Candidatus Nitrosotalea okcheonensis: one gene and its partner. The protein of the gene in region 1 interacts with the protein of each later gene in a pairwise test. Links are inferred from orthologs where the notes say so. Each region holds a gene or a part of one and is shown on either strand. Other genes may lie near its edges. The genes, in order: BQ3481_RS10790 and BQ3481_RS09270.

Region 1 (3,784 bases):
TAAAGGAGATTAGCATATGATTACTCTGGGTTATTTTAAAAGATTGTAATATAACAAGAGAAGAATTTCTGAAAGAAATTTAGGTGATTATCAATTATTTGCCGAGAGAGATCTTTTTCCATGAGCTTGTAGGTTCACTCTATCCTATCATCATAATCATAGATTGATGCAAGTTTTGGTTTTCTACGCTCTTGTCTCATGGTACGATATAATGAAGAAGGTGGACTTTAAACTAAATTAAGGCGCCGGGAGAGAGATTTGAACTCTCGAACCCTTGCGAGTACGCGCTTTATGGTATACTAATTTCCAGGCGCGCGCCCTACCAGGCTAGGCGACCCCGGCATCATTTCGCCAATTCATTTTCGTTGTAAAATCTACCATATATTACTGTAAGAGACAATCATTTTACAAACTTCTTTGTTGGAAATATGACCACCATTGCAGAACCTATGAAAAGTGCTAGTACGCCCAGATCATTGATACAGTCACGCACTATTACATGCACCAAAGATCAGATTAGTATCGCATCACCTTTAGAGCATTAAAACAATGTAAAATTGCAGGCTTGAGAATGGAAAATCAATATTGTGTTTCATATCAAGTAAAGAGAATTCAACATCAACACGATAGATAATAAAAGTAGGCAAGAAAATAAATCAGATGTGGAGATCCAACATATTGTCAAAGGACACATTCCACATAAAGTAATTATTAACAGAGTTTATGGGTAGACCAAACTATGTCAGTATATTTATGGTAACAGATCGTTGTAGTACATTTCCATTATCTAAAGATGCATTTGAAATTATTTTATACCTTCCCTGGTATATCTTGCTTCCATCACTCTTTATCTGATTCCACACAAAGTTTTTTTCTTCTTTTGGATCCAACTTGGAGACTACATGAGTAGATATTGGAGAATATATTACAGTACCATCAAGTTGTACAATTTTCAAGCCGTATGATGAATCTTCAAATGTGAGTGGTACTGTTCCAGAATTTATTATTCGTATATGGATTAATTCACCTGGACGATAGTTTATTTTTTCTGGAATAATAGTAAGAGACGGTCCATTTTCATAGACAAGTGTAGGAATTTGATTTGCAACTTGCAAGAGATAGGATCCTAACAATCCAGCAGCTACTAACCCTACTATAAAAAATATGGCTGCGCCTTTTGGAATCAACTTGAAAAATTCAGGTTTGATTCCTTTTTAATTGTTAACTACAGCCTTTGATCTCCAACTTTTGGGATATGTGTTTGGAGCCATGATGATTCTCTTGATCTTAAAGGCAAAGCCTTTCGTGTTTTCAACAATTTCATCCTCACTCAAGGTTGCTTCTGCAAGAGCCACGATTTCGCCTTTTTGTGTATATATCGCAACAAAATCTCCACGCTTTAGTCCAGGGGATATTTCAAGAATGCCAGGTATCGCAAGCTGAGCTCCATGACATAGGGCATCAACTGCAGAGTCTCGTATTACGACAGATTTTATCTCACTTAGAGTAATTTCTATTGGCATCATTATTCTTCGTAGTTTAGTATCGTCGCCATTTTCTTTCCACAGCGCATATGCATCAACAAGGTCATGCATTTTTACCAGATTAGAATATTCATTAAAGTGCCCTACCCTAGTCCTTCTGAGCTCAATCATAGTTGCTCCTTCACTAAGAATTTCTCCCATGTCGTAGAAAATTTTTCTGACATATGTTCCCGCTTCACATAAAATTCGGAGAAGCAGGAGTCGTTCCTTTTGTTCTATTATTTCGATTTCATACACATGTCTAATCCTAGTTTGCCTAGATACCGCAGACCTTTGTGGAGGCTTTTGGAATATCTTACCTGTGAGTTGTTTAAGTACATCATTCAGTTTTTCTTGTGGTGGAAGCGTATGCAGTCTTCCAAGAGCATGATATTCTTTTGGTCCAAGTAATAGAACTATGAGAGCTTTAGTAGCTTCTCCCAGCCCTATTGGTAAAAGTCCAGAAACTTGAGGATCAAGGGTACCGCTATGACCTGCCTTTGGAATATGTAATATTTTTTTTACCCAGGACACAGTTTCATGGCTTGTCGGGCCATTTGGCTTGTCAAGCAAAATAAAACCATATTCTAAAAGTTGTTCGATTGATCTTTTGTCATAATATGTACCATAGGCATCATTTGTGATGTCTTGGTCTACCACTCTAAGATTTTGTAATTGTTTGAGCGTCATAGTAATTTTTCACCGCATTTTTTGCTTGTGTTAGTACTTGTTCTGGTCCGAGATTATCTGTGTTAATGATAGTGTTAAACACAGATAGATCCTCGCCAAAATTAAAACCGTAAAGCTTGTGGTACAGTGTCTTGTTTTCATCATATCTTTTTCTGACTATTTCAAGTGCATCTTGTATAGATATGTCATCCCGTGTTGTCATTCTTTTTGCACTATTTTCATGTGAACCGGCAAGCCAAATTTTAATGCCGTCTTTGACTAACCAAGGCAATGTATAGCTTGTTATGATCACATCCTCTGTTAGAAATATTTTTTTCAGTTTTTCATCTACCTCCTTATCAAATTCAGGATTTCCTTTTCTTATATTCAAAAAATGCATCCCTTCTGCCGTATCCCAGAAATCATCCCGGTCAGTCTCAAAGCCTTGATCGTGTGCCATTTCTTTTAACACATCACCCCCGCTTAGATATTTCAAATCAAATTCATCTCCAAGTCCTTTTGCTATTGTAGTCTTTCCAATGGCCGGTGGACCAGAAATTATTACTGAGCGAAGCAATTTAGCTTGTATCCATTGTAGTTTTTGTAACTCTCATTATGATACCGCTAAAGGAAGCAGAGGAAAGGAAGTACCACGCCCAGAAATACAATTCGTTTACATGATGACATACATCTAGATGTCCTGGAAGTTGAGATTCTGCAACTTTGGCTGCAGTACAAGTTAATTCAAAAAATCCTCCAGGTATGAAGTTTAGTGATATTGGTGATATGGCAACAGTGTAGGAGAATAGTGGAGGAAGTACAAAGTAAAATACAAGAATTAGTGGAAGAAATGTAAACATCATTGGTCTCATGTTCATCTGCATTACTTCCATGTTCATCTTGTTCATGTATGCAGATTTTTTGTTGAGCTCATCTGTTTTTGCTTGATCTTTTGCCTTGAATGCTGCCATTCTTTCCTTTTGCCAGGCCTTTGTTTCCTTGAGCAATCTTTTCAGTTTTTCTTGATCAACCATTTTTCGTTTTATTATTGCATTAAGTAGGTTGAGACCTATAGATATGCTCATTATGCCAAAGGCAGATGGAATCATTCCTTTTATTATCGGGTTAGCACTACCCAACGGTCCCTTGCTCAGGCCAGGGATTTGAAGTACTATTGAATTTATGAAATCAAGAAATATGTTAGGTTCCATTGTCATACCCCATTGCATTAAGAATACCTCTTGCTGCTTCATCAACTTTACCTTCTGTGTTAAGAACCATCTTAATTGGAGAACCGCACAATATTGAACAAGTAGACAACATCGCACTTGTGACATCAAGTTCTTTTTTTATTTCATCAATTGATACAATGTCTCTAGTTCTAGTCGTATCAGTCATTCTACGATTATAGATCTCTTCAGGTCGAGCAGTTATCATAATAAAACTGTCAGGATTGAGAATTTCTAGAACATTATGTGGAAGTCCAGGGTAAAAGCCCTCTTTTGTTGAAATGAATGCATGTGTATCTACAATTATTACATCGTCATCAATAGAAGATATAGTTCGTGCAGCCATTGATTGTAATTCTTTTT
Region 2 (17,539 bases), 270 kb from region 1 along the record:
GAGCAGTGGCAGGAGGATGACCGGTTGATGATCTTGCTTGTTCCACAAGACATATTGTCAGACATCAACACATTTGATGAAAAAAAAATAAAATCAAACAGGCTGTGCTTTGACGGGGAAAAGCTACGGCTGCAGGGCAAGACTGGAGAGGCAATGGAAAAACTAAGGCATGCCCTTGAAATTAACAAGTCAAACTCTACTGCAATGTGTCTTTTGGCAGGAATACTAAACGACCAAAACTCTAGCGAGTCAGTATCTTACTATAACAAAACCATAGCATTGCATTCAAAATACTATCTTGCATACCGGGGGCTTGGAAATTATTATCTCAAGACCAAGGATTATTCCAATGCAGAAAAATATTATACTCTTGCACTAGATGTTGACTCGACAAGATTTGCACCAATCTACAAAAATCGTGGACTGGTAAGATATGAGCAACAAAAACTTGGTGCTGCAAAACAAGATTTTCAAAAATATCTAGAGCAGATGCCTGAAGCACATGACAGGACTGGGATTGAGCAGGCAATATCGCAACTATGATTTATTCAGACGCTTCACAAAAGATTTAACGCTCATTTTACAATCAAGGATACATGGGATGCATTTTTTGCAATATAGTAAACGGGACAATTCCTGCAAAAAAGCTATATGAAACGAAAGACTCACTTGCCTTCCTCGATGCCTTTCCGCTTGCAAGAGGCCATACTCTTGTGATTCCAAAGAATCACTATGACAAGGTCCAGCAGATGAGCAAGCAAGACAATTTGGATCTCTTTGAAACAGTACAGGTGATGGCTGGACGGCTTGAATCGGTTTTTTCGTCGGTACTGATTGCAATCCATAACGGCAAAGAAAGTGGACAAGAGGTACCGCATGTGCATGTGCACCTAATACCTAGAAATGCTTCTGATGGTGCAGGTCCAGTTCATAGCATGTTTCCAAAAAGGCCATCCCTTGATGAAAATGAATTTGAAAAGATAGCGAAAATTATTGGAAATAAGTGAGTGCGGAGTGCGGGAATTGAACCCGCGACCTTCAGCTTGGGAAGCTGACGTCCTACCAGGCTGGACTAACTCCGCTGAATCAAAATTTGGCGTCTAACATTATATAGTTTGGTTGGCAAATTAATCCATGGATGCAAAATGTCCGGAATGTGATAAAGTTGCAATACTTGATGACGAGGTGACAAGTGTCAAATGTCCCCACTGTGGGTTTGAGGCAAAATATGATGACTATCTTAATTTGATGAGGCAAAAGGTTGGAGAACTGGCAGAAAACTTTCAGTTTGACAGGCCTGGTTTCTAGTTTACCAGAACGATCCCTTGTCTGAGCAATCCAAATGTGCTCCGCAATTTGTGCATATCATGTGGCATGCTTGCATTGAAACCATTGTTTTGTCACAGCGAGGACACTTGATTGGTTCATTCAATAAACATAGTAACGCGTTTGCATTTTTAAAAGATTTAGGTAACATTTGTCAAGTTGTCAGAATATGTAATAATTGCCAATTGCTATTCTGAGAAAATCATCTATTTCACCAGGTTCTGTCGAGTTTGTGGTGCACGTATCCAAACTCTACTTGACAAGTTATAACCTGACAGCTCCAAAGATTAATTAATAGTTTAAAGATTTTTTTTACTACTTGGCTACATTCAAGCTGAACATATCTGATAAGAAAGGAAGAACCATCACCAAAGAGGTAAAGGAAAAGGAGGCTGGACCATTTTTGGGTGTGACAGTTGGCACCGAACTTGATGCTGCATTGATAGGAGAAGCTGGCAAGCTAAAGATAACTGGAGGCAGTGACAAGTCTGGAGTTCCATTGAGAGCAGATATTCACGGTGGTGCAAGAAAATACATTTTGTTATCACAGGGTATTGGATTGCGAGATGCTGAAAACGGACAGCGAATTCGCAAACTTGTAAGAGGTAATACAGTGACAGAAGAAGTCTATCAGCTAAACTGCTCTTTTGATGGAGAGCTCAAGATAGAAGAAAAACCAGCTGAAGAATCTGCCGAGAAAAAGGCATAGGTTAACATATTCGTTTTTTTTATCTTTGTACGTGCATTGGAAAGAAACTCTTCCGGACTGGTATGTAAAAAAATATGGTTATCAGCCATGTGTAAACATTGGAACTGCGGGTCACGTCGATCACGGAAAGACTACTCTTATTCAAGCCTTGACTGGTGTGTGGACCAGCGCACATAGTGAAGAACTAAAACGAGGAATTACAATCAAAGTTGGTTATGCTGATGCTGCATTTTACAAGTGTAAGAGCTGTGAGGTTCCACTTGGTTATTCTGTAACACCAAAATGTAACAACTGTGGAAAGGAAAGCGAGCTGTCTCGTGTTGTAAGTTTTGTAGACAGCCCTGGCCATGAAAGCCTGATGGCAAACATGTTGTCCGGGTCTGCCTTGATAGATGGAGCGATGCTCTTGGTTGCAGCAAATGAAAAAGTTCCACAACCGCAAACAAAGGAACACCTTCTGGCATTGCAGACACTTGGGATAAAACAAGTTGTTATTGTTCAAAACAAAGTTGATTTGATATCGTATGAGCAAGCAATGGAAAACTATGCAGACATTGTAAAATTTGTCAAGGGTACAAGCGCTGCCAAGGCACCAATAATTCCAATATCTGCCCAGTCAAAACTAAACATTGATGCACTAATTGGTGCCATTGAAAATTCAATACCTACTCCTGAACGTGATGATAAAAAAGACACCGTAATGCATGTTCTTAGGTCATTTGATATCAACAAGCCTGGAACTAAGATTAAAGACATCAAGGGTGGAGTTATTGGAGGAAGTATCATTCAGGGAATATTCAAGGTAGGGGATGAAATTGAGATAAAGCCTGGCCTTCCCAATGAAAAGACTGGCAAATACGAATCAATCTTTACAGAGATTGCATCTCTTGGGACTGGCGCGGGAATAGTAAAGGAAGTAAAGGCTGGTGGATTGATAGCACTTGCAACTAAACTTGATCCTGCCATGACCAGAAGTGACTCACTGATAGGATCTGTGATAGGAAAACCGGATACTCTGCCAGAAAATTCTTACAGCGCAAAAATTGAGGTAAATTTGTTTGATACTGCAGTGGGCTCGGGCGAAGAGATCAAAGTCTCTGCAATCCAGACAGGCGAGTCATTGAGACTCAGTCTTGGTACTGCACCACTATTATCCAAGGTAACAAGTGTGAGGGGAAAAACAGTTGAACTACAGTTCAAAAGACCTGTGTGCATCTTTGAGAATAGCAAGGTGGCAATAAGTCGAAGAATATCTGAAAGATGGAGACTGATTGGTGCTGGTGTATCAAGTGGTTAAGGTAATTTGCGACTCTAGTTTTCTTGTACTTGTTGCCTCGACGAGGATAAAAAATATCCCAAATGTGGAGACAGAGATTGGGACCTTGGAGTATGTTGTACCAAACATGGTTGTACGAGAACTTGAAAAACTAGCTCTTGACGATAAAAAAAAAGCTCGGCCCAAAATGCGCTAAAAATTATAAAGAATTTTCAAACAATTGACATCTCGGGAGGATCTGTTGACGATGCCTTGGTCTCTTATGTAAAAGAAAATGGTGGAATAGTGGCTACAATTGATGCCAAGCTTAAGACAAGGATAAAAGAAAATGGAGGCTCGGTTCTTTCTGTTTCAAGTGACAAGATTGTTCTTGAGCCAAGTAAGCTTTAATTTTGGCAGAACGAAAATTAAACTGTGTTTGAATACAAGGGAGTCAAAATACAATGGCTTGGGCATGACTCTTTCCTGCTTACTGGAAATGTCAAAATAATGACTGATCCATTCAAAATAACAAAACAAGAAAAAGCTGACTTGATTTTAATATCGCACAATCACTTTGATCACTGCAACATAGACGATCTAAAAAATGTCTCAACGGGTGACACAAGCATTGTTGCTGCAAATGAATGCATTGACATGTTGAAAGGGTTTGCCTTTAAGGAAAAGATTGGAATCTCTCCCGGACAAGAAAAAACTGTGAGAGGCATCAAGATCAAGTCTGTTCGTGCATATAATCTGGACAAGATAAATCCTGATACCAAAAAACCGTTTCATCCAAAGGAGGATGATAAAATAGGCTTTTTGATATCGTTGAACGGCATCACAATATACCATACGGGCGACACTGACTTGATTCCAGAAATGTCTGATCTAAAGCCTGACATTGCCCTTGTACCTGTTAGTGGGACATATGTGATGACAGCACAACAAGCAGCCAAAGCAATAGAGATGATCAAGCCAAAAATTGCAATCCCAATGCATTATGGAACAATTGTTGGCAGCAAGAAAGATGCCCATGATTTTAAACAGCTGGTAAAATCTTGTGATGTTCAAATTGTTGCAAAAGAGTAGTGAATTTACTACAAACATTCCAACAGCTATCTTACTGTTTCATTGATTTGACTGATGTCTTTGCAGGCATCCTTTCTACAATTTCTCTGGCTGTTGTTTAGATAGATTTGATGATCTCTTCGCCATGGATTTATAAACAGAATACATTCACCCAAAAATTAGCTTGATCCAAGATGCCAAACTGTTCAGGGTGCGAAAATTTGATTTTCATTTGAGGCATCTGCTTGTAATTGGAATTCTTGCAATTTCATTTTCCATTTCTGCAATGGTTAGGTCCCAGGCTGCTGATTATGGATTTCAACTAAACGAATTTGATCCGTTCTTTAATTATCGCGCAACACAATACTTGCTTGACAATGGGCTAAATGCATATGTTCATTGGCACGATACAATGAGTTGGTATCCAGCTGGACGAGATGTTTTTGCTACTGCCCAAGTTCCATTGCATGTAACTGATGCAGTTTTGTTTAAAATATTTGGCGGCGGAATGAGTCTCTATGACTTTACCATAATTTTCCCAGTAGTCTTTGGTTCTATGACTGCAGTAGTGATATTTGCCCTAGTACGAGTTTTGGCTGGTACAAGTGCGGGGCTCTTTGCATCACTCTTCTTTGCCCTGTCTCCGCCAATCATAGTCAGGGGAACAATTGGCTGGTTCAAGTCTGAACCTCTCGGTTTGTTTTATGGTCTGCTGGGAGTTTACCTGTTTCTTAGTGGAATAAAATCGGAGAACAAGAAAATTGCAATATCGAAATTAGTAGGTGGTGGATTCTTTCTTGCAATAGGTTTTGCATCATGGGGTGGAATAGAATTCTTCCTGCTTCCGCTTGGCATATTTTTCATTGCACTGCCTTTCCTACGAAAAGATCACAATTTCCTGCTCTGGGCAGTTCCATTGTTTGTAATAGTAACCATGGCAATATCTGGAGGAGTATTTGCAAGACCGGGACCATCCTTTGTGTTTGGTATAAGGGGACTGGTAATGATTGGACCTGCCATATTGCTTGTCATAATAATTTTCATTCAAAAGTATAGCAAAGAGCAACATCGCATACGTAACAGCCTGCTTGTAATGGTTGCACTGCTGATAATAGGTAGTGCAGTCTTGTCTGCAACTGCTCTTGGTACCGTAAGCTTCCGTTATCTTAATGCAATGAATCCCTTTTTGACTTCAGAAGATCCACTGGTTGATTCTGTTGCAGAGCATGCCACCCCCACACTTGCACAAAACTTTAGCTACTTTTCGGTACTGATGATTTTTGCGGGCCTTGGAATATGGCTTGTGTTTAGAAAAAAGAACGGGGACCAGAACGCATCAAGATTTTCTCTTAAAAATGAGATGATTGTATTTGCGTTGATAATTGGTATTGCTGGGGCATATGCGGGATCGACTTTCTCTAGATTAGAATTGCTTACTGCAACTTCCATAATCATACTTTCATCCATAGGTCTTGCAGTACTTGTAACAGATATTTTCAAACGGGAAAACAAGCCGGTTCAAGTTGTGGAACCGTCAAAGAAAGGAGGCTCGTCAAGAAAGGAAACTCCTGTAAAGAAGACAATAGATTTGCTTGGAAGAGTTCCAAAGATAGCATTTGTTGCAGTCATTGTGGCATTACTAGTTGTTCCAGCTCTGTACCCTGCCAATGCAAACTGGATAGTAATGACCAAGTCTCCGCCTACAATTCTTAACGGGGGATCAAATTTTGCCATCGCTACTGATGACTGGCCAGATGCCATGAATTGGATTAAAAATAATACTCCGGCAAATTCCGTAATTGCCTCCTGGTGGGACTATGGATATTGGATCCAGACTTTGGGAGGAAGAACTACACTTGCTGATAATGCTACAGTTGATACAAACGTCATAGCCAACATTGCAAGGATTCTTCTGAGTTCTCCTGATAAGGCATGGAATATGCTAAACAAGGCAGGTGCAAACTATGTCCTAGTTTACGTTGTAGGCCAAAAGTTTACCTCAAGCAATCAGGACCTTTACATACTTGGAGGTGGAGGAGACGAGAGCAAGAAACAGTGGTTCATGAAAATAGGAGGCCTTGATTCGTCCAAATACCTACAAGATGATTCCTTTACACCCACTGACTATTTCTGGCACGATACTTTGCTTGGACAGATGTTTCCGTTTACTCCTCTAACATACTATAATCCCAACACCCACAACGAGTCGCCTACATATACTACGGGCTATACTGCAATTTACTCAAAGACCATCAAATATCCTGCAAATGGAACAGGGCCACTACGCCTAGTGTATTCATCCCCAAGTTTGGACAGGAAAGACTCGGGTGTCTTTTCTGGTGTATTGATTTATCAGGTCAATCCTGATTACAAGCCTCAAGCAAACTCCAGTACATCACAAGGAAACAGTTCCAGTACACTAGGGGGAATTAGCTCCAGTACATTGCAAGGAAACAGTTCCAGTACATTGGGGGGAATTAGCTCCAGTACATCACAGGGAAATAGTTCTACCACTATCATAAAACCTGCAACCGCCACAGGTAGCGGTGGAAATATTGCAGTGATTGATACAAAATTTGGAGAGATAAAATTCAAATTATTTGATAACGTTGCACCCAAGACAACTGCAAACTTTGTCAAGCTTGCAAATTCTGGTTTCTATGACGGGACCGTATTTCACAGAATAGTGCCTGGATTTGTAATACAAGGCGGTGATCCTAATACGATAAAAGGTGACAGGAGCACTTGGGGACTTGGAGATGCGGGATATACAATTCCTCCAGAATTTAGTACCAGCCTGAATTTCACAAAATACATGGTAGGCATGGCCCGAGGCAGTGATCCAAACAGTGGCAGCTCCCAGTTCTTTATCACACTTGGTGACGCTCCATGGCTAAATGATCAGTATACTCTATTTGGTCAAGTCATATCCGGCCAAAATGTTGTTGATCAAATTGCATCACTGAAGACAAGTCCTAACACTAACCAGCCAGTGGATGCTGATTCTGCACGCGTATCAAAAATCAGTATAGAGTCGTCTAACAGTACTGCAAAATAAAACTGGCTTTACTTGTATCTATCTGAAATGCGATACCTTGCATACTTGTCATCTGGGGAATATTTTCCTGGATGGACAGTGACAGTTGGGTGTCCACATTTGGGGCACTGGTCTTTTAGGGTGTATCTCTTACAATCTGTACATTTTCTCATCTGAAAGTGCATTCTGCTATCCTTCTCTTGTCTTCTTTGATTCTTCCCTTGTAAACTTGAAGGTGCCCCCCTTCTTCTCTATTGCATCCTGGACAGCAGAAAGAATTGGTTTTAGTTCCTTTTCTGCCTCCTTGAAGTTTGGAGCAGTAAGAGTAATGCGGTACTTGGGAGCCCCGATATACGTCACAGAGATCTCCTGTTTGTTTGCAGTAGCATCAATTAATGCATGCTTGATTATTTCAATGCCGTTTGACTTGTTGCATGTAATCTCAAATATTCCGCGTATTTCAACATGGGGAACTTGGATCTTTGCACCAAGTTCTGCAATTACAGCCAATGCCTTTGGAGGTATGCTGAGATTATCTAGAATGGATATTCCTTTTGCCGAAACTTCTGAAAATGCGTCATATACAGAACCAAACTTGTCAACTAGAACATTTTCTAATTTTGTCATCTCGGATGCAGACAAGCTGACGCGAGACTTCATGTTTTCAATAAGGGCTTCTTCTTTTTCGCCGCGCTTTATCTCTAAAAGTTTCTTCTTTTTTTGATCAGACGATACTTGTTTTAGTGACAAGTCTATTTCAGAACGTCGTGGGTCTACACGTTTTACAAGCAGGACTTTTTTCTCTCCTGTCTTGAGGAACTTTGCTACATTTCTTATCCAGCCGGTAGCAATTTCTGAGACATGCAAGAACCCTTGTATGTTGTTGAACTCGTCAAGGGAGACATATGCTCCCTGATCTACTATCCTTGTTACAGTTGCAATAACAATCTCTCCCACCTCGGGGAAATCTTGGACAGTTGTCGTCATGGCTTTCAAATTTATCGTACATAATTTAATGTTGCTGCTGACTAGAAGTCAATTCCTTTTTTTGCTTTTATCCCAGACTTGAATGGATGTTTTATTTCTCTCATTTCGGTAACGAGATCTGCTTTTTCTATCACTTCGTCTTTAACATGATTTCCTGTAAGGACCAAGTTGACATCATCTGGTTTGTTTGAAATAATCTCCAAGACATCTTTTAGATTTACTAGGCCTAGATTTACTGCATAATTTATCTCGTCTAATATTATAATGTTGTATTTTTTTGAATTGATCTTTTCTTGTGCAATCTTGAGTGCCTCCTCTGCCACTTTTTTATGATCCTCAATTGGGCTCTTGTCGTCTAATATTCCCACAAAGCCCTTGCCTACTGCGGTGAGCTCAAACTCTGGCTCAAGCCTCTTTGATGATGTCATCTCGCCATAATGCCAAGAGCCCTTGATGAACTGTATCATGCAGACTTTGTGGTCATAGCCTACTGCGCGAAGAGCCATTCCAAGGGCTGCTGTTGTCTTTCCCTTTCCCTTTCCTGTGTAAACTATGACCAAACCCTTTGACATGAAATATTTTTTTGTGCGCTAGGTAAAAAGATTGGGTTGGAAAAAACCAAGGCAAAACCACAGCTTAAAATGTTGCATGACAAAAATTTGAGTACACAAATGGCTAAAAATTACAATTATGATGTACTAGTTGTAGGGGGAGGCCCGGCAGGCCTGTCAGCAGCGTGGGGTGCTGCAAAAAAAGGCCTCAGTGTTGCGGTGCTTGAAAGGGACGAGGCAATTGGACAAAATGTCAGGACAAGTGGTGTGACATGGATAAAGGAGGCAAAATCATTTGGAATTCCGTCCGAGTGTTACAACGAGATAAGCAACTATGCTTTCTACTCTCCAAATAATTATGTGATAAAAAAAAGTGAGACTGCCCAGGCAGCAGTCTTGGATGTGCGAAAGACATACCAGTTTCTTGCATATCAGGCTGCAAGTGAGGGGGCAGACATTTTTTTGCGGACCAATGTAACTGATGTAATAAAAAATGAAAAGGAAAAGTTAAGCGGTGTCAAGGCTACCTCGCTCAAAGAAGAACTGGTTTTTAATTCAAAACTTGTCATTGATGCAAGTGGTTTCTACTCTGTTGTTGGAAGATCTCTTGGAATTGCTTTGCCGTGGAAAAGATTTGGTGCAGGTGCAGAGTATGAAGCCTATGTCGACAAGGTAAGCCCAGACACGTGGCACCTCATGGTTGGCTCGCAGTATTCTCCTGCAGGCTATGCATGGGTTTTTCCCTTGGGAAAAAACAAGGTCCGCATAGGGGTAGGTGTTGGCAAGCCCAACTCCCAGGCAGATGCCAGCAAACTTTTGATCGAGTTACTTGAAAAAAGGCCAAAACCTCTAGATGACCTTGGAAGAATTGTTCCAGTAGAGTTTCATTATGGTCTTATTCCCAACGAAGGACTACGCGAGTCTACAATAGATGATAACCTGATAATGGTTGGAGACTCTGCGGGACAGGCAAACCCGTTGGTCCTGGAGGGAATTAGATATGCAATTGAGTTTGGCAGGGCTGCGGGAAAAATTGGAGGAGAGTCTGTGGTTCGGGGGGATGCGTCAAGGGAATCGCTGAAATCCTATGAAGAAACAATGAAAAAAGCAATAGGATCAAAGATTGCAGCTGCAGTAAAGGTCCAGTACAGGTGGTTGAACCTAAGCGACCAAGAATGGGACAAGGAGATTGAAATCATCGGTGAACTTTCTGCTGAAGAATTTCTTGATTTTATCAAGGCAGACTTTGGCATGACAAGCATGCTCAAACTTGCTGCACACCATCCAAAACTTGCACTGCGCCAACTCTTTCAAATTATAAAAAACACTGGCAAAGATTCTGAGGCATGAATATACCAAGAATTGTTGTTGCTGGTGCCACAAGCGGCGTAGGAAAAACATCTATAACAACTGCGATAATACATGGACTAAAGGAAAGAGGGTACTCGGTCCAGCCGTTCAAGGTGGGGCCGGACTTTATTGATCCTAGCTATCTAAGTGCCGTCTCAGGAAAAATTGCACGCAATCTTGATTCATGGATGATGGGAAAAAATACAGTCCTTGAGAACTTTGTCCAAAATTCGCAAGAAGATATTTCCATAATTGAGGGCGTGATGGGATACTATGATGGGTTTAGCGGCAAGTCAAGCTTTGCAAGCACATACGATGTTGCAAACATAACAAAATCAAATGTAATTCTTGTCTTGGATGCAAGCAAGGCTGCCCGCTCTGTTGCTGCAACTGCACTGGGATTTAAAAATTTTGAGAAAAACTCTAGAATATGCGGTATAATCTTGAATAAAATTGGAAGCAAGAAACATGAGACTCTGTGCAGGGATGCGCTAAAAAAAGTAGGGCTTGAAGTACTTGGTGTGATTCCACGTGACAACGACCTAAATCTGGAATCGCGACATCTTGGCCTTGTACCTGTACGGGAGAAACAATACCTTGACAAAAAAATTAAATCAATTGCCAAGTCACTCTCAGGTTTTATTGAGGTTGAAAAAATTATCAAGCTTGCAAGAAATGGGCCCAGTCTGCCAAAAATTCCTCTCAGAAAAAATGAGAAGATACAGACAAGGATTGCAGTGGCACTTGACGAGTCCTTTAATTTCTACTATCAGGACAATCTGGATGAACTGCAAAGACTTGGTGCAGAACTTGTGTTCTTTAGCCCCATCTCGGACAATAAAATACCTCCCTGTGCTGGTATCTACATTGGCGGTGGATTTCCAGAGGTCAAGGGAGACTTGCTTCAAAAAAACAAGACCATGATGAGACTGGTAAAAAAATATGCGGAAGATGGCATGCCAATTTATGCAGAATGTGGAGGGCTGATGTACCTGACCAAATCCATAAGATACAAGTCTGGAAAATTTACAATGGTTGGGCTTTTTGATGCTGTAACAGTAATGGAAAAGAGGCTAAAACTGAATTACACCAGTGCCAAGGCTAGGGCCAAGTCTCCATTTTCATTACAATCAAAGACTGTCAGGGGCCACGAGTTTCATTATTCGGAACTTGATCTGTTGCCCAAGGATTCTACATTTGCATATGACATGTCAATTGGCATTGGCATAAAAGACAAAAAAGATGGCCTGACCGTACACAATACGCTTGCATCATACATGCATGTGCACTTTGCCAATTCTCCAATTGCTGCCAACTTTGTAAAGTCATGCATCTCTTATTCGAGAAAGTAGGAATAGATCTTTTGTTATTATTGGGCCTCGCTTACAGAACTAGTCTCCAGATAATTTTGATTCCAAATCACTGATGGCATTACGATTTTGATCAAGATATGCAATCAAGTCGATACTAAATTTATCAAGATATAGCACGGCCATACTTTTACCGTCATCAGAGAGTAATTTTCTTTTTACCAATTTTCGGGCTATCTCGTCAAAACTCTTTCTAGTTTTATATGATGTTGCTATTTTTTGCCAGTGAATCTTGCTTCTTACTTTTTGTAAACTGGTATAAACCGTTTACACAGAACAAGCTTGCACAAAAAACAAAATTAAATTTTAGAACACTACAAAAAGTTTTAATTCATTTGGGGCAAGTCCAAACAGTTCTTCAAGATAATATGATTGACATTTCAGATTTAGACAATGTGAAAATTGTGCGAATGAAAGAACGGACTGGCTTGACATCATTTCCCGAAAACATGCAAAAAATGATCATAAAAACACTATACTATCCTACTGCATCAAGAGAAGAAGAAATACTGATTCACTTACTTGTACGAAGAGCCATATCAAAAGATTCTGCGATACATATTCCAGAAGACACTGTATTGAAAGAATTGTTGGAAATGGAATATGTCACAAAAACAAAATCTTCTTCATACTATCTAACACCGGACGGAATTATGGCGGCAAAAGGCGCACTAAAACTATATCCAGAACTAAAAGAGATCAAGGGATCAAACTAGGAAGACTTTCTTGCTGCAAGAATTTTGTACAATGCGTTAACAATTGCAGATGCACATGGACTGCCTCCCTTTCTGCCGATGTTTGTGATGTATGGAACATTGCTTGCACGAAGCTCGTCCTTTGACTCGACTGCACAGACAAATCCAACTGGGATTCCAATCACAAGTGCAGGAGATGTCAGGCCCTCCTTTATCATCTGTACTACCTCGACAAGTGCAGTGGGGGCATTGCCTATTGCCACTATCCCGCGATTCATTTGCTTGGCTGCAAGTCTCATTGAAGTCTGGGCGCGTGTCTTGTTGAGTTTTTTTGCTTCCTCTATTACAATAGGATCTGATATGTTGCATATCACCTGATTCCCAAACTTTTTCATGTTGTCCTTGTTAAAACCGCCTATAACTCCATTGACATCAACTACTATGTTGCAGCCTTTCTGCAACGCATCTATGGCACTCTGTATTGCATCTTTGTGAAAAACCACCTTGTTATCTCTTGCAAAGTCAAAATCTGCAGTGGAATGGATTATCCTCTTTACTATTGTCCACTCGTCAGGAGAGTATGGGTGGGTGCCAATCTCGCTGTCTATTATTTCCATGCTCTTGTCTTCAATTGACTGGCCCTTTTGTGTGATCATGTCTCTACCTCCTGAGCCCTTTCAATAATAAGGTCAACCATCTTCTGGTCAGTCCCTAGATGCTGTGTTATCAAGACTTGGTTCAACTTGTGTTTCTCTAATGCGGGCTTGAGGTCAGCATTGATATCTGTTTTTACATGTGCGCCCTCGTGTAAAAAATAAAATACAACCACTAGGACCTCTGGATCTCTTTTCTTGCACATTTGTATTCCCTGTTCTATGTTTGGCTCTTCGATCTCAAGAAAACAATAATCTACATTTCTGTAAGAGCGGCCAAGCTCATCTACTACATATTTTATAGACATTTTTGCATTGGGGTCTTTACTTCCATGTCCTATTACCAAGACATCTATCTTGTTGTCTGGCAGCAAAACCTTGCCCTTGTCAAGCGCTGACTTGATTCTGTTTCTGACCAGATTCACAAGTGTCATGTGCATGGACATGGGTTTTGTGACAAGAAATTTTACATTTGTTGCTGACTGGTACTTTATGACCTCTGTAACAGCTGCCTTTACCTTTTTTCCTGGATACAAAAAGTATGGAACTATGGTTAGTGAATCGATATCGCTTTTTAGGCACTTTTTAATTCCGTCATCAATGTATGGCGGGGTTACCTCTAGGAAACAATATTCTGCAAAAGCATATCCACCTTTCTTCTTTGCTTCCTTGCAGATAATCTCAAGCTCCTCTGATGCTTCTCTTTCCTTGCTTCCTCTGTCTATTAGTAACAGGCCCCGTTTCAACTTGCTCTCCTTGCTATTGCAATTGTGAGGTTGGGGGGGAACTTGTGTTTTTGTACAACCAGCTCTCCGCCTGAGGCCTTGATTGCAGAAGCCTCTGATACACTTGGCGTACCCTCGAATGTTTGTACAACATCTGAAGGGTTTGGTATGCTGATTGCACAAAGATCTGTCTTGTCAAAATACTCTAATGGTACTTTCATCTCGCTTGATAATTCCTGCAATCCCTTTACGTCCGCTTCTTTTTTAATTGATGCAAACTTGGCAACTGATCTTGGACTCATTTGAAACTTTGAGAGGCAAAAATTCATCCCTTCCCTAATGGTATCCTTTGTAGTGTCCCAGTGCAGGCCAACTCCCACAACCAGGGTCTTTGGCCTGTAAATGACAACACGTCCCTTGATCTTGCTATTTTCTATAATCTTGTCTGAAATGACAAGAAATCCCTTGCAGTCAGATGTCATCATTTCATCAAGCGACTTGTAAATGTGGACGTTCTTTGGAAGCTCTTTTTTTGGCATCCACCAGTCTTTTTCACCCGCATCCTGGAAGACTCCTATTTTTTCTTCGTTTACCATGAATGCGCTAACTTTGGTTACACTTGAAATATCGTCAATCTCCCAGCCAAACTCCTTTCCAAGCAGGTCGACTGCAATTGTCTTGTTTACATCTGCTGCTGTAGTGATGACAGGAATGGCGCCAAGGGTGGAACCTATTTTTTCTGCAAGCTCGTTTGCCCCTCCCAGGTGGCCTGAAAGCGTGCTTATGACAAATTTTGCAGTATCATCTATTACCACCACTGCCGGATCTGTCTTTTTGTCCCTCATATGCGGGGCAATCAATCTGATCACTGCACCAAGAGAGAAAATGCATACTAATGCCTCATTGTTTTCAAACAATTCTTTTATTTTCAAAGTGGTGGATTCGTCAAACCACTGGATATCTTTTCCGTCTTGTCGAAGCTTTGATGGTGAAAATATCCTCCATGTGGAAAAGTGTTTCTTGAGTAAAGTTGCTATCTCAATACCGTTTTTTGTTATTGCAATTATTGCTACATTGTCCACAAAGTTGTCTTGTTAGGTCTCAAGATATTTGTTACGCCTTGGATAAACTCCAATAACCATGCCGTCAAAATCAAACATTATGACCTCGATCTCAAACTTGTTGTCAGAATATTTTCCTAGCTGCTTGTGGGCCTCTTCACATATAATATCAAAATAGCCGGAAATATTTTTTTCATTGATTATCTCAAATACATGTCTTGCCGTGTTTGCTTTTTTTATGCTGTCCACTACATCTTGCGGGGCACCACACCTTTTTGCAAGCTCTGAGAGAAATACCATGTCAACCTTTGAGCCCTTGACGTGGGTCTGCTTTACGCCCATCGACATCTTTGCAAGCTTTCCTATGAATCCTGCAACATGTGCTTTTTTGATTCCCTTTTTAGCACAAACCTGGACTGTATACCCTGAAAAGTCTCCCATCTGGACAAAGCAGTGGTCTGGCAGATCAAAGAGTTTCCTTGTAAAATCCTCGCTTCTTCCGCCTGTTGTTAATATCACAGTATCGTCTCCCATCGCTCTTGTGACCTCGATGCTTTGCCTGATTGATGCTGCAAAAGACGCAGTTGAATATGGTATCACTATGCCGCTTGTTCCAAGAATTGAGATGCCCCCAAGGATTCCAAGTCTTGGGTTGTCTGTCTTGATGGCAAGATCCTTTCCCTTTGGAACTGATATTATTATCTTGATTCCATTTTTTGTAAGGATGTTTCCTGCAACCTCCAAAACATTCTCATTGATCATTTTTTTTGGAGTTGGGTTTATTGCAGCAGCCCCAATGTCTAGTCCAAGCCCTGGCTTGGTAACCCTGCCAACACCCTCTCCCCCGTCAAGCTCTATCTTGCCAATGTTTCCAGTAAGCGTAACCTGTGTTCTTATCTCTGCCCCATGAGTCACGTCTGGGTCGTCCCCGCCGTCTTTTATTACGGTACATGTTGCACTTTGTTTTGAAAACTCGCAATTTTCTATCTTGATCTGAATTTGTGATTTTTTTGGCAGTGTTACATTGACAAAATCTGTTTTACTTTGATTTATGATTGAAAGCAATGCGGCTTTTGCGCCAGCTGTTGCACATGTTCCCGTCGTAAAGCCTGTTCTCATATTTTCCTTTGGCTTGTCTTCTTCTGACATGAGATTGACTTTGTTTTCTTGCGTATTAATCCGTTAAGGTCATTTCAATATTGTAGATAAAATTATCCACAGGGCCACTGCTCCAAGACCTCCATAAAGTATGAGGTGAGTAATCATTGGCGAGCCCTCTTTTTCCTGGTTGTGTTCATAATCTTGTGAATCTTGGGCTCCAAAGTTGCGTCTAAACTCTGTAAAGTTTGGCCCAAAGTGAAACTCTTCATTTTCTGTCTTGTCATATTTTTTCCAAAAATCGGAATACTTGGTAGCCACCTCGCTTTCTGAAATCTTAACTTTTTTCTTTTCTTCGCTTCTTAGTTGCTGATATGCCTCTGTCACCCTCTTGAACTTCTCCCCGTTGACGTCATCCTTGTTCCTGTCTGGGTGATATTTCAGGGAAAGCTGCCTGTATGCATTTTTTATCTCCTTCTGGGATGCTCCTGCCTGGACGCCTAGGATCTGGTGACAGTCTGCCGTGTTCAAGTATGATATGACATGGTACAAAGACCAAAATTAACTTTGGTGAGCGAGAAATCTGACATGCTTTAGCAGTGTGATGAAAGTGAACTTGAAATCAACAATGATATTTTTATGTCAATATTATACATAAAGAACAGAAAACAAAATGAGGAACTACAAGTTCAGACTGTATCCAACAGTATCACAAGAAGATGTATTGGTGAACAATATCAATGTGTGTAGGTGGGTTTACAACAAATTCATTGATTATTCAAAGAAAGGATCTGTTTCCCAGTTTGATCTACAGGACTATCTGATGGAATTGAAACAACAGGAATCTTGGCTATACAACTACCATTCCAAGATGTTGCAAATGGTATGTGTACAGATGTCTGGATCTCAAAAAACATTAAAATCATTAAGAGAAAATGGCAGAAAGACTGGCAGTCTGAGGTTTGCAAGATATGGAGAATATAGAACTTTTATCTACAACCAGTCAGGATATAAACTGGAAAATGGTAAACTAACACTTTCAAAAATAGGAGATATCAAGATCAAACAACACCGTACCATTCACGGTAAAATCAAACAGGTAATAATAACTAAAACAAAATCAGGTAAGTGGTATTGCTCTGTATCTTGTGAATTAGACAAGACACAGCCTCCAATAATTAATTTCAAAAAGTCGGTTGGAATAGATGTGGGCATCAAGAATTTTGCATACGATTCTGATGTATTCGTAGAACCAAACCCACTGAATCTAAAATTATTGAAGCCATTGGTCAGAATGCAAAAAAAGATGGCAAGGAGAAAGTATGGATCAAACAACTATCTCAAGGCAAAGAAATGGTATCAAATAATGCATGAAAGAATAGCAAACAGGCGAAAAGACTTTCATCATAAACTTTCAACAATATACGCAAGAAAATATGATGTAATAGTTGTTGAAAAACTAAACCTGATTGGCATGGTGAAGAACCATCACCTAGCAAGAAATATCCTGGATTCTGGATGGAATGGTTTCCTACAAAAATCGGAATACAAAACCAAAATGTTGATCAAAGTTGATCCAAGAAATACCTCAGTTGAATGTAGTGAATGCAAAACCAAAGTTCCAAAGACTCTGGCAATCAGGATACATAGT

The links.
Region 2: the proteins of BQ3481_RS10790 (region 1) and BQ3481_RS09270 interact in binary tests that used the Methanocaldococcus jannaschii proteins (3 or more experiments, as listed by UniProt). The link is inferred for Candidatus Nitrosotalea okcheonensis from one-to-one orthologs.

The regions. Positions count from the first base shown.
Region 1 is NZ_LT841358.1:1,838,246-1,842,029, reverse strand. The notes cover bases 215-3,134. They hold BQ3481_RS10790 (RNA-guided pseudouridylation complex pseudouridine synthase subunit Cbf5), read right to left. Parts: upstream 2,214-3,134; coding sequence 1,215-2,213; downstream 215-1,214. Other genes in these bases: BQ3481_RS10780 (DUF106 domain-containing protein), read right to left, coding at 2,771-3,134; BQ3481_RS10785 (cytidylate kinase family protein), read right to left, coding at 2,185-2,769; BQ3481_RS10795 (hypothetical protein), read right to left, coding at 738-1,187. In the rest of the region: more of BQ3481_RS10780, read right to left, coding at 3,135-3,421; BQ3481_RS10775 (adenylate kinase), read right to left, coding at 3,393-3,784. UniProt on the Methanocaldococcus jannaschii protein: Could be responsible for synthesis of pseudouridine from uracil-55 in the psi GC loop of transfer RNAs.
Region 2 is NZ_LT841358.1:1,561,946-1,579,484, forward strand. The notes cover bases 6,006-8,953. They hold BQ3481_RS09270 (RNA-protein complex protein Nop10), read right to left. Parts: upstream 7,584-8,953; coding sequence 7,428-7,583; downstream 6,006-7,427. Other genes in these bases: BQ3481_RS09260 (peptidylprolyl isomerase), read left to right, coding at 6,006-7,419; BQ3481_RS09275 (translation initiation factor IF-2 subunit alpha), read right to left, coding at 7,588-8,385; cobO (cob(I)yrinic acid a,c-diamide adenosyltransferase), read right to left, coding at 8,427-8,953. In the rest of the region: BQ3481_RS09220 (hypothetical protein), read left to right, coding at 1-543; BQ3481_RS09225 (HIT family protein), read left to right, coding at 597-1,007; BQ3481_RS09235 (primosomal protein N'), read left to right, coding at 1,135-1,308; BQ3481_RS09240 (S6e family ribosomal protein), read left to right, coding at 1,646-2,035; BQ3481_RS09245 (translation initiation factor IF-2 subunit gamma), read left to right, coding at 2,067-3,332; BQ3481_RS11775 (PIN domain-containing protein), read left to right, coding at 3,325-3,507; BQ3481_RS11780 (PIN domain-containing protein), read left to right, coding at 3,564-3,701; BQ3481_RS09255 (MBL fold metallo-hydrolase), read left to right, coding at 3,726-4,382; more of BQ3481_RS09260, read left to right, coding at 4,546-6,005; more of cobO, read right to left, coding at 8,954-8,957; BQ3481_RS09285 (geranylgeranyl reductase family protein), read left to right, coding at 9,057-10,286; BQ3481_RS09290 (cobyrinate a,c-diamide synthase), read left to right, coding at 10,283-11,638; BQ3481_RS09295 (hypothetical protein), read right to left, coding at 11,678-11,821; BQ3481_RS09300 (hypothetical protein), read left to right, coding at 11,992-12,372; BQ3481_RS09305 (precorrin-8X methylmutase), read right to left, coding at 12,369-13,007; BQ3481_RS09310 (sirohydrochlorin chelatase), read right to left, coding at 13,004-13,750; and 4 more genes. UniProt on the Methanocaldococcus jannaschii protein: Involved in ribosome biogenesis; more specifically in 18S rRNA pseudouridylation and in cleavage of pre-rRNA.